4 regions of the Enterobacter sp. C4G1 genome follow, and region 4 is predicted to be linked to each of the others. Evidence: predicted binding sites of a transcription regulator. Region 4 holds the regulator's gene; each other region holds the start of a gene.
The links. The regulator PurR, encoded in region 4, represses purine synthesis genes. The targets are predictions, from matches to a motif close to CANGCAAACGTTTGCNTG.

Region 1: the regulator PurR is predicted to act here: its motif matches at 2,785-2,802, upstream of purE (5-(carboxyamino)imidazole ribonucleotide mutase).
Region 2: the regulator PurR is predicted to act here: its motif matches at 2,609-2,626, upstream of tusA (sulfurtransferase TusA).
Region 3: the regulator PurR is predicted to act here: its motif matches at 2,423-2,440, upstream of glyA (serine hydroxymethyltransferase).

What each region holds. Positions count from the first base shown of each region.
Region 1 covers NZ_JBQVVV010000001.1:2,224,450-2,228,962, forward strand. Annotated here, with positions in the region: gene mnmH (tRNA 2-selenouridine(34) synthase MnmH) at 1-1,052, opposite strand, end outside; gene purK (5-(carboxyamino)imidazole ribonucleotide synthase) at 1,141-2,208, opposite strand; gene purE (5-(carboxyamino)imidazole ribonucleotide mutase) at 2,205-2,714, opposite strand; gene ACT9TW_RS10660 (hypothetical protein) at 2,889-3,074, opposite strand; gene ACT9TW_RS10665 (YdgH/BhsA/McbA-like domain containing protein) at 3,145-3,354, opposite strand; gene lpxH (UDP-2,3-diacylglucosamine diphosphatase) at 3,506-4,228, opposite strand; gene ppiB (peptidylprolyl isomerase B) at 4,232-4,513, opposite strand, start outside.
Region 2 covers NZ_JBQVVV010000001.1:762,728-767,240, reverse strand. Annotated here, with positions in the region: gene ACT9TW_RS03735 (MFS transporter) at 1-1,218, shown strand; gene ACT9TW_RS03730 (DcrB family lipoprotein) at 1,223-1,780, opposite strand; gene ACT9TW_RS03725 (7-cyano-7-deazaguanine/7-aminomethyl-7-deazaguanine transporter) at 1,853-2,518, opposite strand; gene tusA (sulfurtransferase TusA) at 2,686-2,928, shown strand; gene zntA (Zn(II)/Cd(II)/Pb(II) translocating P-type ATPase ZntA) at 2,998-4,513, opposite strand, start outside.
Region 3 covers NZ_JBQVVV010000002.1:1,810,585-1,815,097, forward strand. Annotated here, with positions in the region: gene ACT9TW_RS22425 (3-phenylpropionate MFS transporter) at 1-405, opposite strand, end outside; gene ACT9TW_RS22430 (DoxX family protein) at 578-1,000, shown strand; gene glyA (serine hydroxymethyltransferase) at 1,053-2,306, opposite strand; gene hmpA (NO-inducible flavohemoprotein) at 2,611-3,801, shown strand; gene glnB (nitrogen regulatory protein P-II) at 3,882-4,220, opposite strand; gene glrR (two-component system response regulator GlrR) at 4,301-4,513, opposite strand, start outside.
Region 4 covers NZ_JBQVVV010000002.1:258,224-262,736, reverse strand. Annotated here, with positions in the region: gene ACT9TW_RS15105 (MFS transporter) at 9-1,175, opposite strand; gene cydH (cytochrome bd-I oxidase subunit CydH) at 1,340-1,429, opposite strand; gene purR (HTH-type transcriptional repressor PurR) at 1,727-2,752, shown strand; gene punR (DNA-binding transcriptional activator PunR) at 2,769-3,680, opposite strand; gene punC (purine nucleoside transporter PunC) at 3,795-4,513, shown strand, end outside.

The DNA.
Region 1 (4,513 bases), on a different contig from region 4:
GCTACCTCAGCGAACGTCCCGCGATACACAATCTTCTCTGCTTTTTTCTCCAGCTGATAGCCGTACATCGGGTCGTAATAATCATTCAGCAGCGGCGCAAGCCAGCTAAAGTGCGCTTCGGTGCTGCCGGAACGCTGCTGTTCCAGAAGTGCGCTATCTAATAACGCGGTAAATTCAGCAAAGCGCTGTAGCCCCAGGCGCCGGCGAATGGCGAACAGACCGTGGTGCAGATACTCGCTGTACTCCTTCCAGCCAGCCTCTTCACCATAAGCGGCGGAAAAATCGGCCCACATATGGTCGAAATACTCTTCGCGCAGGCGTTCAAGGCGAATGTCGAACGGGTCGTCCACTACCACAATTGAAGACTGCACCATGCGATCGCGCAGGCACTCCGGCAGGTGGTTGGAGCCAATCATGCGGCCTTCGTCTTCCAGCACCCAGCGTGCGGCATCTTTTTTTAACAGCTCAACCGCCAGCTGGTTTTCGAAACTCGCCTGCGAAAGCTGCGGCTGGAGCGTGCGGCCAAACGACGAACCACGATGATGCGCCAGCCCTTCCAGATCAACCCCCTGCGCGTGCTGCTTCACCAGCAGGGTTTTACCGCTGCCGGTACAGCCGCCAATCAGCACCATCGGTTTTTGCACCTGCTCGACGGTGGCCAGAATGGCTGTCTGACGCAGCACCTTATAGCCGCCCTTGACCAGCGGATAATCAACGCCGGCCTCTTTCAGCCAGGCCTGGGCGATATGCGAACGCTGCCCGCCACGCGCGCAGCAGAAATAGCCGTTGGGGTTTGCCAGACTTGCTTCGCGCCAGGCATGAATGCGCGCCTCGCGCGTGTCGCCCATCACCAGACTATGGCCGAGTGCCAGCGCGGCTTCAGGCCCCAGGCGTTTATAGCAGGTGCCGACGGCAGCGCGTTCGTCGTCGTTCATTAAGGGCAGGTTGATTGCGGCGGGCATCGCGCCCTGTGCGAATTCGATCGGCGCGCGAACGTCGATTAAAGGGGTATCAGACGCGAGGATCGCGCGATAGTCCGTTCCATCGTTCATGGTGATTCCAGAAGAGAACTAAGCAGTAATGATGGGCGGGAATTGTACGCCGGGGAAAGAGGAGGTCAACTCCCCGGCGGAGGGAGAACTATTTAAGCTTCGACTGTGCCCAGACAATACCGCTGGCGTACTCTGGCGGCAGCAGCGGAATAATGGCCTCAAGCGTCGCGCTCAGACGACCTTCATCAGTGTCGTTCAGATTAAGGTGACCCACCTTACGTCCAGGACGCACTTCTTTGTCGTACCAGTGCAGATGCACCAGCGGCAGCTTAAGCCAGTCGTAGTTCAGATCGGTACCGATCAGGTTGACCATCACTGATGGGCTGTTCACCACCGGTTGCGGCAGTGGCAGGTCAGTAATGGCGCGCAGGTGCAGCTCAAACTGGCTGATGGATGCACCGTTTTGCGTCCAGTGTCCGCTATTGTGCACGCGCGGAGCCAGTTCGTTAATTAGCAGCCCGGCTGGGGTGACAAAGCACTCCATCGCCATCACGCCCACATAACCCAGCTCATGCATGATGGCCGAGAGCATATCTTCTGCCTGCGCCTGCTGTGCGGCATTTGCCTGCGGGAAGACGACGCTGGTGCGCAGAATGCCATCCTGATGCAGGTTGTGCGTCAGCGGATAAAACACGGTGCTGCCATCGTGCGCACGGGCGCCGACCAGCGAGACTTCGCCGCTAAAGTTGATGCCCTGCTCAACAATGCACTCACCGTAGCAATCGTCCGGCAGTTCGGCGGTTTCACTGGCGCGTAAGCGCCACTGCCCGCGACCGTCGTAACCGCCCACGCGACGCTTCACAATCGCCAGTTCGCCGAGCATGGCAAACACGTCGTTCCATTCGCTTTTATCGGACAGCAATTGCCACGGCGCGGTCGGCAGACCAAGTTTGTCGAACAGCTGTTTTTGGGTCAGACGGTCGGCAATGATCGGGAACACGTCACGGTTAACAAAAGCGTTATGACGCGCCAGCTCACGGGTCAGGGCTGTTTCCGGCCAGCGTTCGATCTCAGCGGTGATTACGCTCTGATGAAAAGGCACGGCTTCCGGTTCGGCATCCAGCCCGACGGGCCAGACGGAAATCCCCAGCGGTTCACCGGCCTGGCGCAGCATTCGGCCTAGCTGACCGTTGCCGAGAACGCAAACCTGTTTCATGCCGCACCCCGCGGATCCGGGTTATCCAGCACCTCGTCAGTTTGGGCTTTACGCCAGTCAGCCAGACGCTGATGTAACGCTTTATCGTGAGTCGCCAGAATCTGTGCGGCCAGCAGCGCGGCATTTGCCGCACCGGCTTTGCCAATCGCCAGCGTACCCACCGGAATACCGCGTGGCATCTGAACAATTGAGTAAAGGCTGTCAACGCCGCTTAATGCAGCGCTTTGTACCGGAACACCTAATACAGGAACCAGCGTTTTTGCGGCAATCATGCCTGGCAGATGTGCTGCGCCGCCCGCACCGGCAATGATCACCTCGTAACCGTTCTCTTCAGCGCTTTCGGCAAAGCTGAACAGTTTATCGGGGGTACGGTGTGCGGAAACCACTTCAACATGGTGCGGAACATTCAGGATTTCGAAGATTTCGGCGGTGAACTGCATGGTAGCCCAGTCGCTTTTGGACCCCATCACGATGGCGACACGCGCCGGATTATTGCGGGAAGACATGCGTCTTAAAACTCCTGTGGTGCGAAACACACTGCTTTCGAGGGCACAGAGAATAGCATGTAATACGGGCAAGGAAAACGGTTGCGCGGCTAAAACTTGAGCCGTTGTGGCCACCCGCGCATAACAAAACAGACCGCATCTGGCGGTCTGTTTAGCGAAAATCTCTGGCGATTTTTACAGGAGATTTCCTGCTGTCAGGTTTTCTTTATCGAATGCATGGCCGACATCAATATGATTTTCCATGCTGGTGTCGATATTCGAACCTGCTTCCGGGGTGGAGAAGCGATGCTCCGCCGCCATCGCGCCAGTGGACAGGACAGTGGCCAGCAGCAGGGTGCTCACGATGCTGATTGTTTTCATTCTCTGTTCCTTACTCATCGTATTGTCGCTGTCGCTTGTCTGTTTACTGGCGGCACGGCAATCAGGGGTCTTATTTAGTCAGTTCTGCAGTCATGTGAACACGGTTGTTGAACTGTGCGCTGGTGATTTTGTATGACGCCCCCTGTTCAGCAGCCTGTGCGGCAATTTTGGCTTCTGCACGGTCAATGGTAGAGGCGGTAGCACTGACGCTCTGAGCGAAAGAACCGAAAGAGATCAGAGAAAGAGCGGCAACTGCAACGAAAGTTTTGATGGATTTCATGGTCGTATTCCTTAAGTGTTTTGTCTGTAGTAGGGCGTGTTGCCCTGATGTGATAAATAATAGACCGACCATGGATTGATTAAAATCGAAACAATTTGCCGATATCATTCAAAAAAACTGAATGCATTTGATCATTTAGTGCGGTGGGGTATCAGAAAGGAAATGCGATCAGTTCCACGCCTTCGGGCGTGACTTTTACCATTGAGCCTTCGCTGTGCCAGGCACCCAACACGACGCGATGAGCGGGTTCGCTGTTGGCGGTAAGCGAATGGACGTCCGGGCGATGGGTATGACCGTGGATCAGCCATTGCACGCGGTGTTTTTCCATCACATCGATAACCGCCTGTGGGTTAACGTCCATGATGGTCATTGATTTGCTGCTGTTGGCGGCTTTACTGCCTGCGCGCATTTTCGCGGCGATGCGATTGCGGATAAACAGCGGCAGAGCCAGGAACAACGTTTGGATCCACGGGGTGTGGACTTTGGCGCGAAACGCCTGGTAGCCGGTATCGTCGGTGCAGAGCGTATCGCCGTGCATGATTAACACCTTGCGGCCATACAGGTCGAGTACCTGTTCTTCCGGCAGTAAGATCATGCCGCTTTCACCGGCGTAACGTTTGCCGAGCAGGAAATCACGATTGCCGTGGATGAAGTAGCAGGGGACCCCGGAATCAACCAGCGCCTTAATGGCGGCGGCAATATCGTGGTGCAGCGGGTTGGGATCGTCGTCGCCAATCCAGGCTTCAAACAGGTCGCCCAGAATGTAAAGCGCATCGGCGTTTTTGGCTTCACCGCGTAAAAAACGCAGAAAACCGGCGGTGATCGCCGGTTCTTCTGTTTGCAGATGTAAATCTGCAATAAAGAGTGTCGCCACGAATTACTCGCTGACGGTCACGCTTGTAATCACAACGTCTTCTTTAGGAACGTCCTGGTGCATACCGCTGCGGCCAGTAGAAACGCCTTTGATCTTGTCAACAACGTCCATACCTTCAACCACTTCTGCGAATACGCAGTAGCCCCAACCTTGCAAGCTTTCGCCAGAGAAGTTCAGGAAGTCGTTGTCAGCCACGTTGATGAAGAACTGCGCGGTTGCTGAGTGTGGAGCCTGTGTACGGGCCATTGCCAGCGTACCACGGGTGTTTTTCAGACCGTTGTTTGC
Region 2 (4,513 bases), on a different contig from region 4:
ATGCCCGAACCTTCCGCCGAACCGGCACTCAGCGGATTACGCCTTAATCTGCGTATTGTTTCTGTCGTCATTTTTAATTTTGCCAGTTATCTGACCATTGGCCTGCCGTTGGCGGTCTTACCTGGCTATGTCCATGATGTCATGGGGTTTAGCGCATTCTGGGCGGGGCTGGTGATTAGCCTGCAATACTTCGCGACTCTGCTAAGTCGCCCTTATGCGGGGCGTTATGCCGATCTGTTCGGGCCAAAAAGCATTGTGGTCTTAGGGCTGTGTGGCTGCTTCCTCAGCGGGCTGAGTTACCTGATGGCCGGATTGAGTAGCGGCTGGCCGATAGTGAGCCTGGTGCTGCTGTGCCTGGGGCGCGTGATCCTCGGTATCGGACAAAGCCTGGCCGGAACAGGGTCAACGCTGTGGGGCGTGGGCGTTGTGGGTGCTTCCCACATTGGGCGAGTGATATCGTGGAATGGCATTGTCACCTACGGGGCGATGGCAATCGGCGCGCCGCTGGGTGTGGTCTGTTTTTCATTTGCGGGGTTAAACGGGCTGGCGCTGACTATTATGGCTGTCGCACTGCTGGCGATTTTGTTTGCCCTGCCGCGCCCGAAAGTAAAAGCCAGCAAAGGCAAGCCGATGCCGTTTCGTGCGGTGCTTGGCCGCGTGTGGCCTTATGGCATGGCGCTGGCGCTGGCCTCAGCTGGTTTTGGTGTCATCGCGACCTTTATTACTTTGTTCTACGACGCAAAAGGGTGGGACGGGGCCGCGTTTGCGTTAACCCTATTTAGCTGCGCATTTGTGGGGGCGCGTTTGCTGTTCCCGAACGGCATCAACCGCCTGGGCGGGCTGAATGTGGCGATGATCTGTTTTAGCGTGGAGATTGTCGGGTTGCTGCTGACCGGGATTGCCGCGGCACCGTGGATGGCAAAAATGGGTGTTTTCCTGGCGGGCGCCGGCTTCTCGCTGGTGTTCCCGGCGCTGGGTGTGGTGGCGGTGAAGGCCGTACCACAGCAAAACCAGGGGGCTGCGCTTGCGACCTATACGGTGTTTATGGATATGTCTTTGGGCATCACCGGGCCACTGGCGGGGTTGGTGATGGCGTGGGCAGGCGTGCCGGTTATCTACCTTGCGGCGGCGGGGCTGGTGGCGGTGGCGTTGTTGCTGACGTGGAGGCTAAAAAAATGGCCCCCGGAGCAAACCCCGGAGGCCACGTCACCATCGTGAGTAATTACTGAATCACGATGGTGTTAATGATGTTTTCAGCGGCGGTCTGCGCTTTCTGCTGATCGTCTGCTGGCAGGGTGATTTGCAGGGTCAGCAGTTTGTTGTCGACCTTGCCAAGCACCACAGAAGAGTAAGCGGTCTGGCCTTTTGCAGAGATGATGCTGTCCAGTTGTTGCATTGCGTGACCTTTCAGCTCAATGGACTTGTTGGTCACAACCTGCAACTGCGGGTCACGGCTGCGCTGCTGATCTTCCAGACGTTTGGACAGAACGCCCAGATCTTCGCTGGTGTCATCGCCCACAATCACAATCACGGCTTTCTGCCCGGTCGCATCGGAATAGACGTGCATATTGTTCGCCTGTGTACCCAGCTTACCGCTCTGATCGGTCATATCTGCTGGCAGAGAGAAACTCAGCTTGCCATCCAGAAGACTTACCGGCTGCCCGGCCGCATTACTTTCTGCTGACGCGCCTTGAGCAGGTGCTTTCGTGTCGCTGTTATCACAGGCGGCAAGGCCCACAACCAGCAGGCCAATCCCGACATATTTAACCAGATTGCGCATTGACTTCTTCCTTTCGATAAACGGCCATAACGGCTCATTCGAGCATCTTATCACAACTGTTAAAGCGAACCCTTAACCTGCCTGCAATGCAGAGATTTCAGATTTATCTGCCAGCCTTTTCAGCAGCATATTCAGCAATACGCCATACATCGGCAGGAAGAACACAATGCTGATAAGCACCTTGAAGCAGTAGTCCACCAGCGCGATTTCCATCCAGTGTTCAGCCATAAACGCATCCGGACTACGCCAGAAAGCGATAAAGAAGAAGGCCAGCGTATCGCTTACGTTACCAAACAGCGTGGAGGCCGTTGGGGCCATCCACCAGCGATGGTTTTGCCGCAGGCGGTTAAACACGTGCACGTCGAGGATTTGCCCCAGGGCATAGGCCATAAAGCTGGCGGTAGCGATACGCGCCACAAACAGGTTGAAGTGCGTTAGCGCCTCAAAGCCCTGCCAGCTTCCCATATAGAACAGGGAGGAAATCACGTAGGAGATGAACAGTGCCGGAAGCATCACCGCAAAGATAATTCGACGCGCCAGCGGTGCACCAAAGATACGCACGGTTAAATCGGTCGCGAGGAAGATAAACGGGAAACTGAACGCGCCCCAGGTGGTATGAAAACCAAAAATGGCGATCGGCAGCTGTACCAGATAGTTGCTGGAGGTGATCACCAGCAGATGAAAAAGAGAAAGCCAGAACAACGCTTTTACGCGCTGCGGTTGAGAGAACTGCGTCATATTGTGACCTTTTTGAACGTTGGGGTGAGGGAACCCAATAAAAACCGCTGCATGATACTGCTTTCATTCACCTTTGCAATGGCTAATTTTCACGCAATCGTTAACCTGGTTTGCATTGGCGGCAACGGGGCGTAAACTACAGCCGTTTTTATGTGAACGAGAAGAAAATGACCGACCTGTTTTCCAGCCCAGACCATACGCTTGATGCCCAGGGCCTTCGCTGCCCGGAACCGGTGATGATGGTGCGCAAAACCGTGCGTAACATGCAGACCGGCGAAACGCTTTTAATCATTGCCGACGATCCGGCAACCACCCGCGACATCCCCGGTTTTTGTACCTTTATGGAACACGAACTGGTCGCGCAGCAGACGGAAGCGCTGCCGTACCGGTATTTGATTCGTAAAGGTTAATCGCCTGCCCGGGGCAGGCGTTCGGGATCTTGTCGGCCCGGTAAGGCGAAGCCCCCACCGGGCGGTGTTTTACCTTTTACGCAACAGCCGCAGCGCGTTCGCTGTTACCAGCACGGTTGCTCCGGTATCTGCCAGCACCGCCAGCCACAGCCCGGTAATTCCGAGCAGCGTGGTCACCAGGAAAATCCCTTTCAGGCCTAGCGCAATCGTGATGTTCTGACGAATGTTAGCGCGAGTGGCGCGCGCCAGGCGGATCATCTGCGCAAGCCCTGTCAGGCGGTTATGCGTGAGCGCGGCATCTGCGGTTTCCAGTGCCACATCGGTGCCGCTACCCATCGCAATGCCAATGGTTGAGGCTTTCATTGCCGGGGCATCGTTGATCCCATCACCCACCATCGCCAGCGGCGCACTGCCATTCAGTCGGGTGACTGCCTTCACTTTGTCGGCAGGCAGCAGCCCGGCCTGAAACTCCATGCCTAACTCTGCGGCGATGCTCGCGGCGGCGCGTGGGTTATCCCCGGTCAGGATCACGCCCTGAACACCAATCTGATGCAGATCAGCCATGGCCGCTTTTGCATCCTCACGCAGGGTATCACGCAGTGCCAGCATCCCCAGCGCAGTGCCATCCTGCACCACAATAATCACCGTCTGTCCGGCCTGTTCCAGCTCATTTACGCGGGCAGCTAACCCGGCCACAGGGAATTTATCCGCAGCACTGATAAGCACTTTCTTGTCCCCGACGTGGGCTTCAATCCCTGAACCCACCAGCGCACGCTGGGCAGTGGCTGCCGGTATGGTCAGCCCACGGGACTGCGCTTCACGCACAATCGCCTGGGCCAGCGGGTGCGTCGAACCTTGTTCAACGGCGGCAGCCAGTGCCAGTAGTTCGTCTTCACTGATGTTCTGGGGATAAACGCCAGTCACCTGCGGTTTACCCACCGTCAGCGTACCGGTTTTATCAAATGCGATATGCTGAACCTGGCTCAACTGCTCCAGTGCCGCACCGCCTTTAATCAGCGCACCGCGGCGTGCTGCGGCGGCAAGGCCTGATGTAATCGCAGCGGGTGTGGAGATAACCAGCGCGCACGGGCAACCAATCAGCAGCAGCGTCAGGCCCTTGTAGATCCAGCCTTCCCACGGCGCGCCAAACAACAATGGCGGGATAATGGTGACCAGCAGGGCAACCAGCATGATGGCAGGGGTGTAAATGCGGCTAAAGCGATCGATAAAGCGTTCCACCGGCGCACGGCGCTCTTCGGCCTCTTCAATGAGCTTCAGAATGCGGTCGATAGCGCTGTCGCCTGGTTCGGAGAGTACGGTCAATTGCACCAGACGGTCGACGCTGGTGGCTCCGGCAGGGACTTTTTCACCCGCTTCACGCTCCACGGGAATCGACTCGCCGGTAAGGGCGCTTTCATCGAAACTGGCCGTTGCCGAAAGTAGCGCGCCGTCGGCAGGTAACCTGCCGCCTGCGGCCACTTCGATAACATCCCCGGGGCGCAGTGCACTGATAGCCACGGTTTTACGCTCACCGTTGACCAGCTGAGTTGCGGTTTCGGGTTTCAGCGCCATTAACGCACTGACA
Region 3 (4,513 bases), 1.6 Mb from region 4:
CCACAGGCGTACGCGGCCATAATCCATGGTTATCTGTTTTTGCCAGGTATTCGCCAGCGCATCCGTCAGCGGTACCAGCGGAGAGAAGAACAGATTGAAACCCACCATCACTACCATCAACCAGGCAAACTGATGGCTGACCCAGAAGCAGGCCACAAAAACCAGCGTCAGCAGCGCCAGAATTCGTACAGCTTTAATCAGTAAGGAGGGATCGCTGACGCGTGGCGCAATTAACAGACTTCCCAGAAAACGCGCAACCAGCCCGGCGCCCAGCAGCACGCCAATGGTTTCCGGCGTAAGGCCAATCCCTTTGAGCCAGACGCTCCAGAAAGGCAGGAAAATACCGTAGCTAAAAAAGTAGGTGAAATAGCTGAGCGCCAGCCAGCGTGTGGAATGCAAAACCATGAATCCCTCCTGAAATGGAGGCGATAGTCTGGCGTTAATCCCCGACTTTAGCAAGTCATTAGCGTGCTATAAATTAACGATAAATTAACATCAGTGAGAGCCGGATAGCGTATGGCGAGAGCAGGAAAATTGTATTACGTTTAAACTACATCGCATGCAGAGGTCGTTTGCCATGAACAGCTTACGTTATTTCGATTTCGGCTCCTCACGCTCCTTCCTGTTATTGATTGCCCGTATCGCCATCGTTGTCCTGTTTATTATTTTTGGCTATCCCAAACTGACGGGGTTTAGCGGCACCGTTCAATATATGACCTCGCTCGGCGCCCCCATGCCCATGCTGGCGGCCATTATCGCGGTGGTGATGGAAGTCCCCGCAGCTATTCTTATCGTGCTGGGTTTTTACACTCGCCCTATTGCCGTGCTGTTTATTTTCTACACGCTGGGAACGGCGGTGATTGGTCATCACTACTGGGATATGACCGGTGATGCGGTTGTGCCGAATATGATTAATTTCTACAAGAACGTCAGTATTGCTGGTGCATTTATTTTGCTGGCGATAACCGGCCCTGGCGCAATATCCCTCGACAGGCGTTAAACAAAAAAAAGGCCGCAATCGCGGCCTTTTTACTTTCTGCAAAGCAGAGGGATTATGCGTACACCGGGAAGCGCGCGCAGATATCCAGAACTTTACCTTTAACGCGCTCGATTACCGCTTCGTCATTGATATTGTCCAGAACGTCACACATCCAGCCAGCCAGCTCCTTCACTTCGGCTTCTTTAAAGCCACGGCGAGTCACAGCCGGAGAACCGATACGGATACCAGAGGTCACAAACGGGCTCTTCGGATCGTTTGGTACGCTGTTTTTGTTCACGGTGATGTTGGCGCGGCCCAGGGCTGCGTCAGCTTCTTTACCGGTCAGGTTTTTATCAACCAGATCCAGCAGGAACAGGTGGTTTTCAGTGCCGCCAGAAACCACTTTATAGCCACGGCTCAGGAACACTTCCACCATCGCTTTAGCGTTTTTAGCAACCTGCTGCTGATAAACCTTGAACTCAGGTTCCATCGCTTCTTTCAGCGCAACCGCTTTACCCGCGATGACGTGCATCAGTGGGCCGCCCTGCGCGCTTGGGAACACAGCAGAGTTCAGTTTTTTGTACAGCTCTTCATCGCCGCCCTTCGCCAGGATCAGGCCGCCGCGCGGACCCGCCAGGGTTTTGTGGGTGGTGGTGGTCACGACGTGAGCGTGAGGAACCGGGTTCGGGTAAACGTCTGCGGCAATCAGACCGGCAACGTGCGCCATATCCACGAACAGATATGCACCGATGCTGTCAGCGATTTCACGCATTTTTGCCCAGTCAACCACGCCAGAGTATGCAGAGAAGCCACCGATGATCATCTTCGGTTTGTGGGTCTGAGCCAGCTTCGCCATCTCTTCGTAGTCAATTTTCCCTGACTCATCAATACCATAAGGCACGATGTTGTACAGTTTGCCAGAGAAGTTAACCGGGGAACCGTGAGTCAGGTGACCGCCTTGCGCCAGGTTCATACCCAGAACGGTATCACCCGGTTGCAGCAGCGCGGTGTAAACCGCGAAGTTAGCCTGGGAGCCTGAGTGCGGCTGCACGTTAGCGTAGTCTGCACCAAACAGCGCTTTTGCGCGGTCGATAGCCAGTTGCTCAACGATATCAACGTATTCGCAACCGCCGTAGTAGCGCTTGCCCGGGTAACCTTCAGCATATTTGTTGGTCAGCTGAGAACCCTGCGCCTGCATAACGCGCGGGCTGGTGTAGTTCTCGGAGGCGATCAGTTCGATGTGCTCTTCCTGACGTACTTTTTCCTGCTCCATAGCCTGCCACAGTTCGGCATCATAATCGGCAATGTTCATTTCACGCTTTAACATCCGCATCTCCTGACTCAGCTAACAATAAAATTTTGGCCTGAAAAGGCAGTCCTGTTGGACGACGGGCAACAGTATAACTGATTAGTTCTGTGATAACAGGTCTTGACAAAGGATTTTACGCAAACGTTTTCCTCCACGCCACGCAAGGGTTTGAGGAATAAAGCTCTCACCATTTTCAACGGATTTCTTTTCAGGTTTGTGATGCATATTTTTCACGATGCAAAGAACCATTTACAACGCAGGGGTATTTTCTATAAGATGCATTTAAAATACATCATTAAAGTAACATCTAAAGGAAGCTGCTATGCTCGACGCTCAAACCATCGCTACTGTTAAGGCTACTATTCCCCTGCTGGTTGAAACCGGCCCTAAACTCACCGCACATTTCTACGATCGTATGTTTACGCATAACCCGGAGCTCAAAGAGATTTTCAACATGAGCAACCAGCGTAACGGCGATCAGCGCGAAGCGTTGTTTAACGCTATCGCCGCATATGCCAGCAATATTGAAAACCTGGCGGCGCTGCTGCCTGCGGTAGAGAAAATTGCACAGAAACATACCAGCTTCCAGATCAAGCCAGAGCAATACAACATCGTTGGCGGTCACCTGCTGGCAACGCTCGATGAGATGTTCAGCCCGGGTCAGGAAGTACTGGACGCCTGGGGTAAAGCCTACGGCGTGCTGGCAGGTGTCTTTATTAACCGCGAAGCGCAGATCTACAGTGAAAATGCCAGTAAAAATGGCGGCTGGGAAGGCACTCGCGCATTCCGTATTGTCGAAAAAACGCCACGCAGCGCGCTGATTACCAGCTTCGAATTCGAACCTGTTGATGGCCAACCAGTGGCAGGTTATCAGCCAGGTCAGTATCTGGGCGTGTGGCTGAAACCAGAAGGTTTCCCGCACCAGGAGATCCGCCAGTACTCTCTGACTCGTAAGCCTGACGGTAAAGGCTACCGCATTGCCGTGAAACGCGAAGATGGCGGTCAGGTTTCCAGTTGGCTGCATAACAACGCCAGCGTGGGTGATGTGGTGCATCTGGCCGCGCCTGCGGGTGATTTCTTTATGGCCGTTGACGCCAATACCCCGGTTACGCTGATTTCCGCAGGTGTTGGTCAAACACCAATGCTGGCGATGCTGGATACGCTGGCGAAAGCGAGCCACAGCGCGCAGGTGAACTGGTTCCACGCCGCAGAAAATGGCGACGTTCATGCGTTTGCGGATGAAGTGAAAACGCTGGCGGCAGATCTGCCACGCTTTAGCGCGCACACCTGGTATCGCCAGCCAACTGAAGCTGATCGCGCGGCTGCTCGCTTCGACAGCGAAGGTTTGATTGATTTAAGCCAGCATGAAGGGGCGTTCAGCGCACCGGATATGCAGTTCTATGTGTGTGGCCCGGTGGCGTTTATGCAGTATGCCGCGAAGCAGTTGGTTGAGCTGGGTGTGAATAAAGACAGCATTCATTATGAGTGCTTCGGCCCGCATAAGGTGCTGTAATCGCCCAGCGGCGCTGTACTTGCACGGGCCTGTGAGAGGTATTGCAGGCCGGGTAAGCGCAGCGCCACCCGGCAAGAAAATTAAATTGCGGCGTCGTCTTCTTCACCGGTACGGATACGGATCACGCGCGCCACGTCAAAGACGAAAATTTTACCGTCGCCAATTTTGCCCGTCTGCGCCGTGCGGATAATGGTATCCACACACGTATCCACGATGTCATCGCTCACCACGATTTCGATTTTCACTTTTGGCAGAAAGTCCACCATGTACTCTGCACCACGGTACAGTTCGGTGTGGCCCTTCTGGCGACCAAAACCTTTCACTTCTGTTACGGTCATCCCGGTGATGCCGACTTCAGCCAGCGCTTCACGTACATCATCCAGTTTGAAAGGTTTAATAATCGCATCAATCTTTTTCATGGTGGGTCCTTAAACTCTTGCCAGTAAGCTGCCTCGTAATCGGTTGCTCACAGTATCATATTCATTCGGTTTTTGCGGTACTACTCTTTAAAATCGTTCGCTTCCAGCTCGTGCCGCGACAGCAGTTTGTAGAATTCGGTACGGTTACGCCCCGCCATTCGCGCCGCGTGGGTCACGTTGCCTTTGGTAATTTGCAGCAGCTTACGCAAATAGTTCAGTTCGAACTGATTACGCGCCTCTGCAAAGGTCGGCAGTGCCGTATTTTCCCCTTCGAGTGCCTGCTCCACCAGCGC
Region 4 (4,513 bases):
CGTTATGATTATTCAGCCGCGCAGGCCGTTTCTGGCTGTTTACGACCCGACATCAGTACCAGCAGTAACCCCAGAGCCGCAATAATCGCCCCCATTACCGGCACAAAGCTGTACCCCAGGCCACCCGAAATCACCGCACCACCGGCCGCAGCGCCCAGTGCATTACCCAGGTTAAACGCACCAATATTCACGGATGAAGAGAGTCCTGGCGCTTCATGCGCCACACGCATTACCCGCATCTGCAACGGCGGAACCACGGCAAAGGTCGCCGCACCCCATACCACCATCGCAATGGCTGCACCAAATTCGTTACGCGCCAGCCACGGAATGGCCACCATGATGGCAATCAGCAGCGTTAAGAAGCCTTTCAGCGTGCCACTCACGGAACGGTCTGCCAGCTTACCGCCCAGGTAGTTACCGATAGAGAACCCTACGCCAATCAGCACCAGCATCGCGGTAATAAAGACCGGCGTGGCATGAGTAATGTCGTGCAGCACGGGCGAAATATAGGTATAGAGCGTGAACATCGCCCCAGCCCCCAGCACGGTGGTCAGCAGTGCAGACAATACCTGAGGACGAACCAGCACGGACAGCTCTTTGCGTACATCAGGGCGTTCGCCTGCGCTGCCTTTTGGCAACGAGAAGAACAGTGCGACCATAGCAATCACGCCCAGTGCAGCGGTTGCCAGGAACGACATACGCCAGCCGATCGCTTCACCCAGCCACGTGGCCGCAGGTACACCGCCGATGTTGGCAATGGTCAGACCCATAAACATGGTTGCCACGGCGCTGGCCTGCTTATGTTTAGGTACAACGCTTGCTGCAACAACCGATCCCAGTCCGAAGAAGGCACCGTGGTTAAGGCTAGTCAGGATACGTGACAACATCAGCGTGGTGTAATCCGGTGAAAGCGCGGAAAGTACATTCCCAAGGGTAAAAATAGCCATCAGGAAAATCAGCGCATTACGGCGCGCACGGTGTGAAAGCAGCAACGTCATTAACGGTGCCCCTACCATCACGCCAATCGCGTAGGCGCTAATCAGCATACCGGCCGCCGGGATAGAGACGTCTACACCCCGGGCGATAACAGGCAATAACCCCATCGGGGAAAATTCGGTGGTGCCAATCCCAAAAGCGCCAATCGCCAGGGCCAGCAGAGGAAAATTGATTTTCATGAGTCAACTCCGGATGCCGTGTCGTACCACGACACAGAACAAAGAAGTCAAAAGCATGACACCAATCACAAAAAATGAGAAGTTAACAATTTGGCAAAAGATTATTGCCGGAGAAGTAACAATAAAAGGAAATCCGGAGGGAGAACGCTCTCCCCCCGTCTGAATCAGTGCAGAATAGCCGTAAACGATGCAGCAACTATCAAACCCAGCACGATAACGGTGGTCGTCAGCGAAAACTTAAGATCGGTACTCATCAATTTTTCTCCTTTTAATCACCTTACGAAAAGTGAGCTTGCTCATTTTTACACAGTTTACGTCAAAAATCTTCCTGGATTTAAACTGATATCCACTTTTGCTCTTCCCCTTTTCATCAAGATAGGACAAAATTCCACGCTAAATTTATTAGCGTACCGGCCATTGACCCCCTCCTGACGTCCTGTGTCGTTTTCCCGGCGTGTCGCAATTCCAGATTGCGTGATAAGGGTGAGAGAAGGCAAACGTTTACCTTCAAGTTTTTCAGGAGCTTAGGATATGGTCTGGAGTGACATTTAATGGCAACAATTAAAGACGTGGCAAAACGCGCAAACGTTTCCACTACAACCGTATCACATGTAATTAACAAAACCCGTTTTGTAGCGGAAGAGACGCGTAATGCCGTCTGGGCGGCGATCAAAGAACTGCACTATTCGCCAAGCGCGGTCGCACGTAGCCTTAAAGTTAATCACACCAAATCCATTGGTTTGCTGGCCACCAGCAGCGAAGCTGCATATTTCGCAGAGATAATCGAGGCGGTCGAGAAAAACTGCTTCCAGAAAGGCTATACCCTGATCCTGGGTAACGCGTGGAACAACCATGAGAAACAGCGCGCTTATCTGTCTATGATGGCGCAAAAACGCGTGGATGGCCTGCTGGTCATGTGTTCCGAATACCCGGATTCTGTGCTCTCCATGCTGGAAGAGTACCGTCACATCCCAATGGTGGTGATGGACTGGGGTGAAGCGCATGCCGATTTTACTGACTCAGTAATCGATAACGCCTTTGAAGGCGGTTACATGGCCGGTCGTTATCTGGTAGAACGGGGTCACCGCGAGATTGGCGTGATTCCAGGTCCACTGGAGCGCAACACCGGTGCAGGCCGTCTGGCCGGATTTATGAAAGCCATGGAAGAAGCACTGATCACCGTTCCAGAAAACTGGATTGTTCAGGGTGACTTTGAGCCTGAATCCGGTTACCGCGCAATGCAGCAAATTGTCTCCCAGCCGCATCGTCCGACTGCTGTCTTCTGCGGTGGCGATATTATGGCGATGGGTGCGCTTTGTGCTGCCGATGAGCTGGGTCTGCGCGTACCGCAGGATATTTCTGTGATCGGGTATGACAACGTGCGCAACGCGCGTTTCTTCACCCCGGCGCTGACCACTATTCATCAACCGAAAGATTCTCTGGGTGAAACAGCCTTCAACATGCTGATGGACAGGATCGTTAACAAACGTGAAGAGTCGCAGTCAATTGAAGTCCACCCGCGTCTTATCGAACGTCGCTCCGTGGCGGACGGTCCTTTCCGCGACTACCGCCGTTAATCGTGCACGGAGCCAGTTAATCTGGCTCCCGTAACCACTCCCTGTTCAGCGTTTCACTGTCCCCCAGGTAATCCAGCAGCCAGGCCATCGCGGGCGATACGTCACTTTGCTGCCAGGTCAGACAACAGGCCGCGTCCGGGAATGGGTTTTCAAGCTCAAGGGCAACCCACTCCCCGGCATCGATTCGTGGTCTGGCAAAATGGACCGGCACCATTGCCACACACAACCCGGCAGAAAGGCAGGTCGCGGAGGATTCCCAGTCGGGCGCAATCACCCGTCGCTGGTTATCCAGAAGCCAGGTCACACGCTTGGGTAACGAGCGTGACGTATCTTCCAGTACCAGCGATGGCCAGTTACGCAGGGTATCATCGCTTAACGGCCCTGCCATTGCCGCCAGCGGGTGATCGCTTGCCACCACGCATTTCCAGCTTAACATTCCCATATCGCGAAATGCGTAACGTCCCCCAACGGGTATGGCCTGTGTTGCGCCGATCGCCATCTCAGCCCTGCCATCTGCCAGCGCATCCCAGACACCGTTAAAGACTTCCTGCGATACCCGCAGCTCGACATCGGAGAAGTGGCGATAAAAATCGACAATCATCTGCCGGGTACGTTCGGGTTTTACGATGTTATCCACCGCAATAGAAAGATGACCTCGCCAGCCATTAGCAATCTGCTGACACTGTTCACGAGTGATCTGCATTTTTTTGATAACAGAACGCCCTTCTTTCAAAAACCACGCCCCGGCAGGCGTTAACTCCACGTCGCGATGGCGGCGTTCAAACAGCGGAACGGCCAGCCACTCCTCAAGCTGACGCACCGTGTAGCTAATGGCCGAGGGGACGCGGTGTAGTTCCTGCGCGGCTCCGCTGAAGCTGCCGTTACGGGCGACAGCATCCACAACTTCAAGAGAATAATCTGACCACATTTTCTGCCTGCAAAAAATTTGAATGCACCCGCCAAATATTAGCGTTTCACAAGCCGCTTTGCACTCCCTACACTCTGCGCCAACGTACCCTGCCTCCTTAAGGAGAATAAAACAATGCAACCCAGGAAAGGTTTTTTAGTCTGGCTCGGCGGCTTAAGCGTGCTGGGCTTTTTAGCTACCGATATGTACTTACCCGCATTCGCTGCAATGCAGGAAGATTTGCAAACGCCTGCCGCGGCCATTAGCGCCAGCCTGAGTTTGTTCCTCGCCGGTTTTGCCTTTGCACAGCTGCTGTGGGGGCCGCTCTCCGACCGTTTTGGTCGTAAACCAGTGCTGTTACTGGGTCTGGCAATTTTTGCCGTAGGCTGTCTTGGGATGTTGTGGGTACGCGATGCGACCTGGTTACTGGTGCTGCGTTTTGTTCAGGCCGTCGGCGTTTGTGCCGCAGCGGTCACCTGGCAGGCGCTGGTGACGGATTACTATCCGGCTTCACGGACCAATCGAATTTTTGCCACTATTATGCCGCTGGTAGGCCTCTCTCCCGCGCTTGCACCACTGCTGGGCAGTTGGATCCTGGCGCATTTCGACTGGCAGGCGATTTTCGCCACCCTGTTTGCCATCACTCTGGTGCTGATGCTGCCCGCATTCGCCCTGAAACCTGCGCATAAAAAAGAGACACATCCGGAAGCGAAGCCAACTACCTTTACCTCTTTGCTGCGCACCAAAGCGTACCGCGGCAACGTGCTTATCTACGCCGCCTGTTCAGCCAGCTTCTTTGCATGGCTGACCGGCTCACCCTTTATTCTGCACGATATGGGGTACAGCCCGGCGGC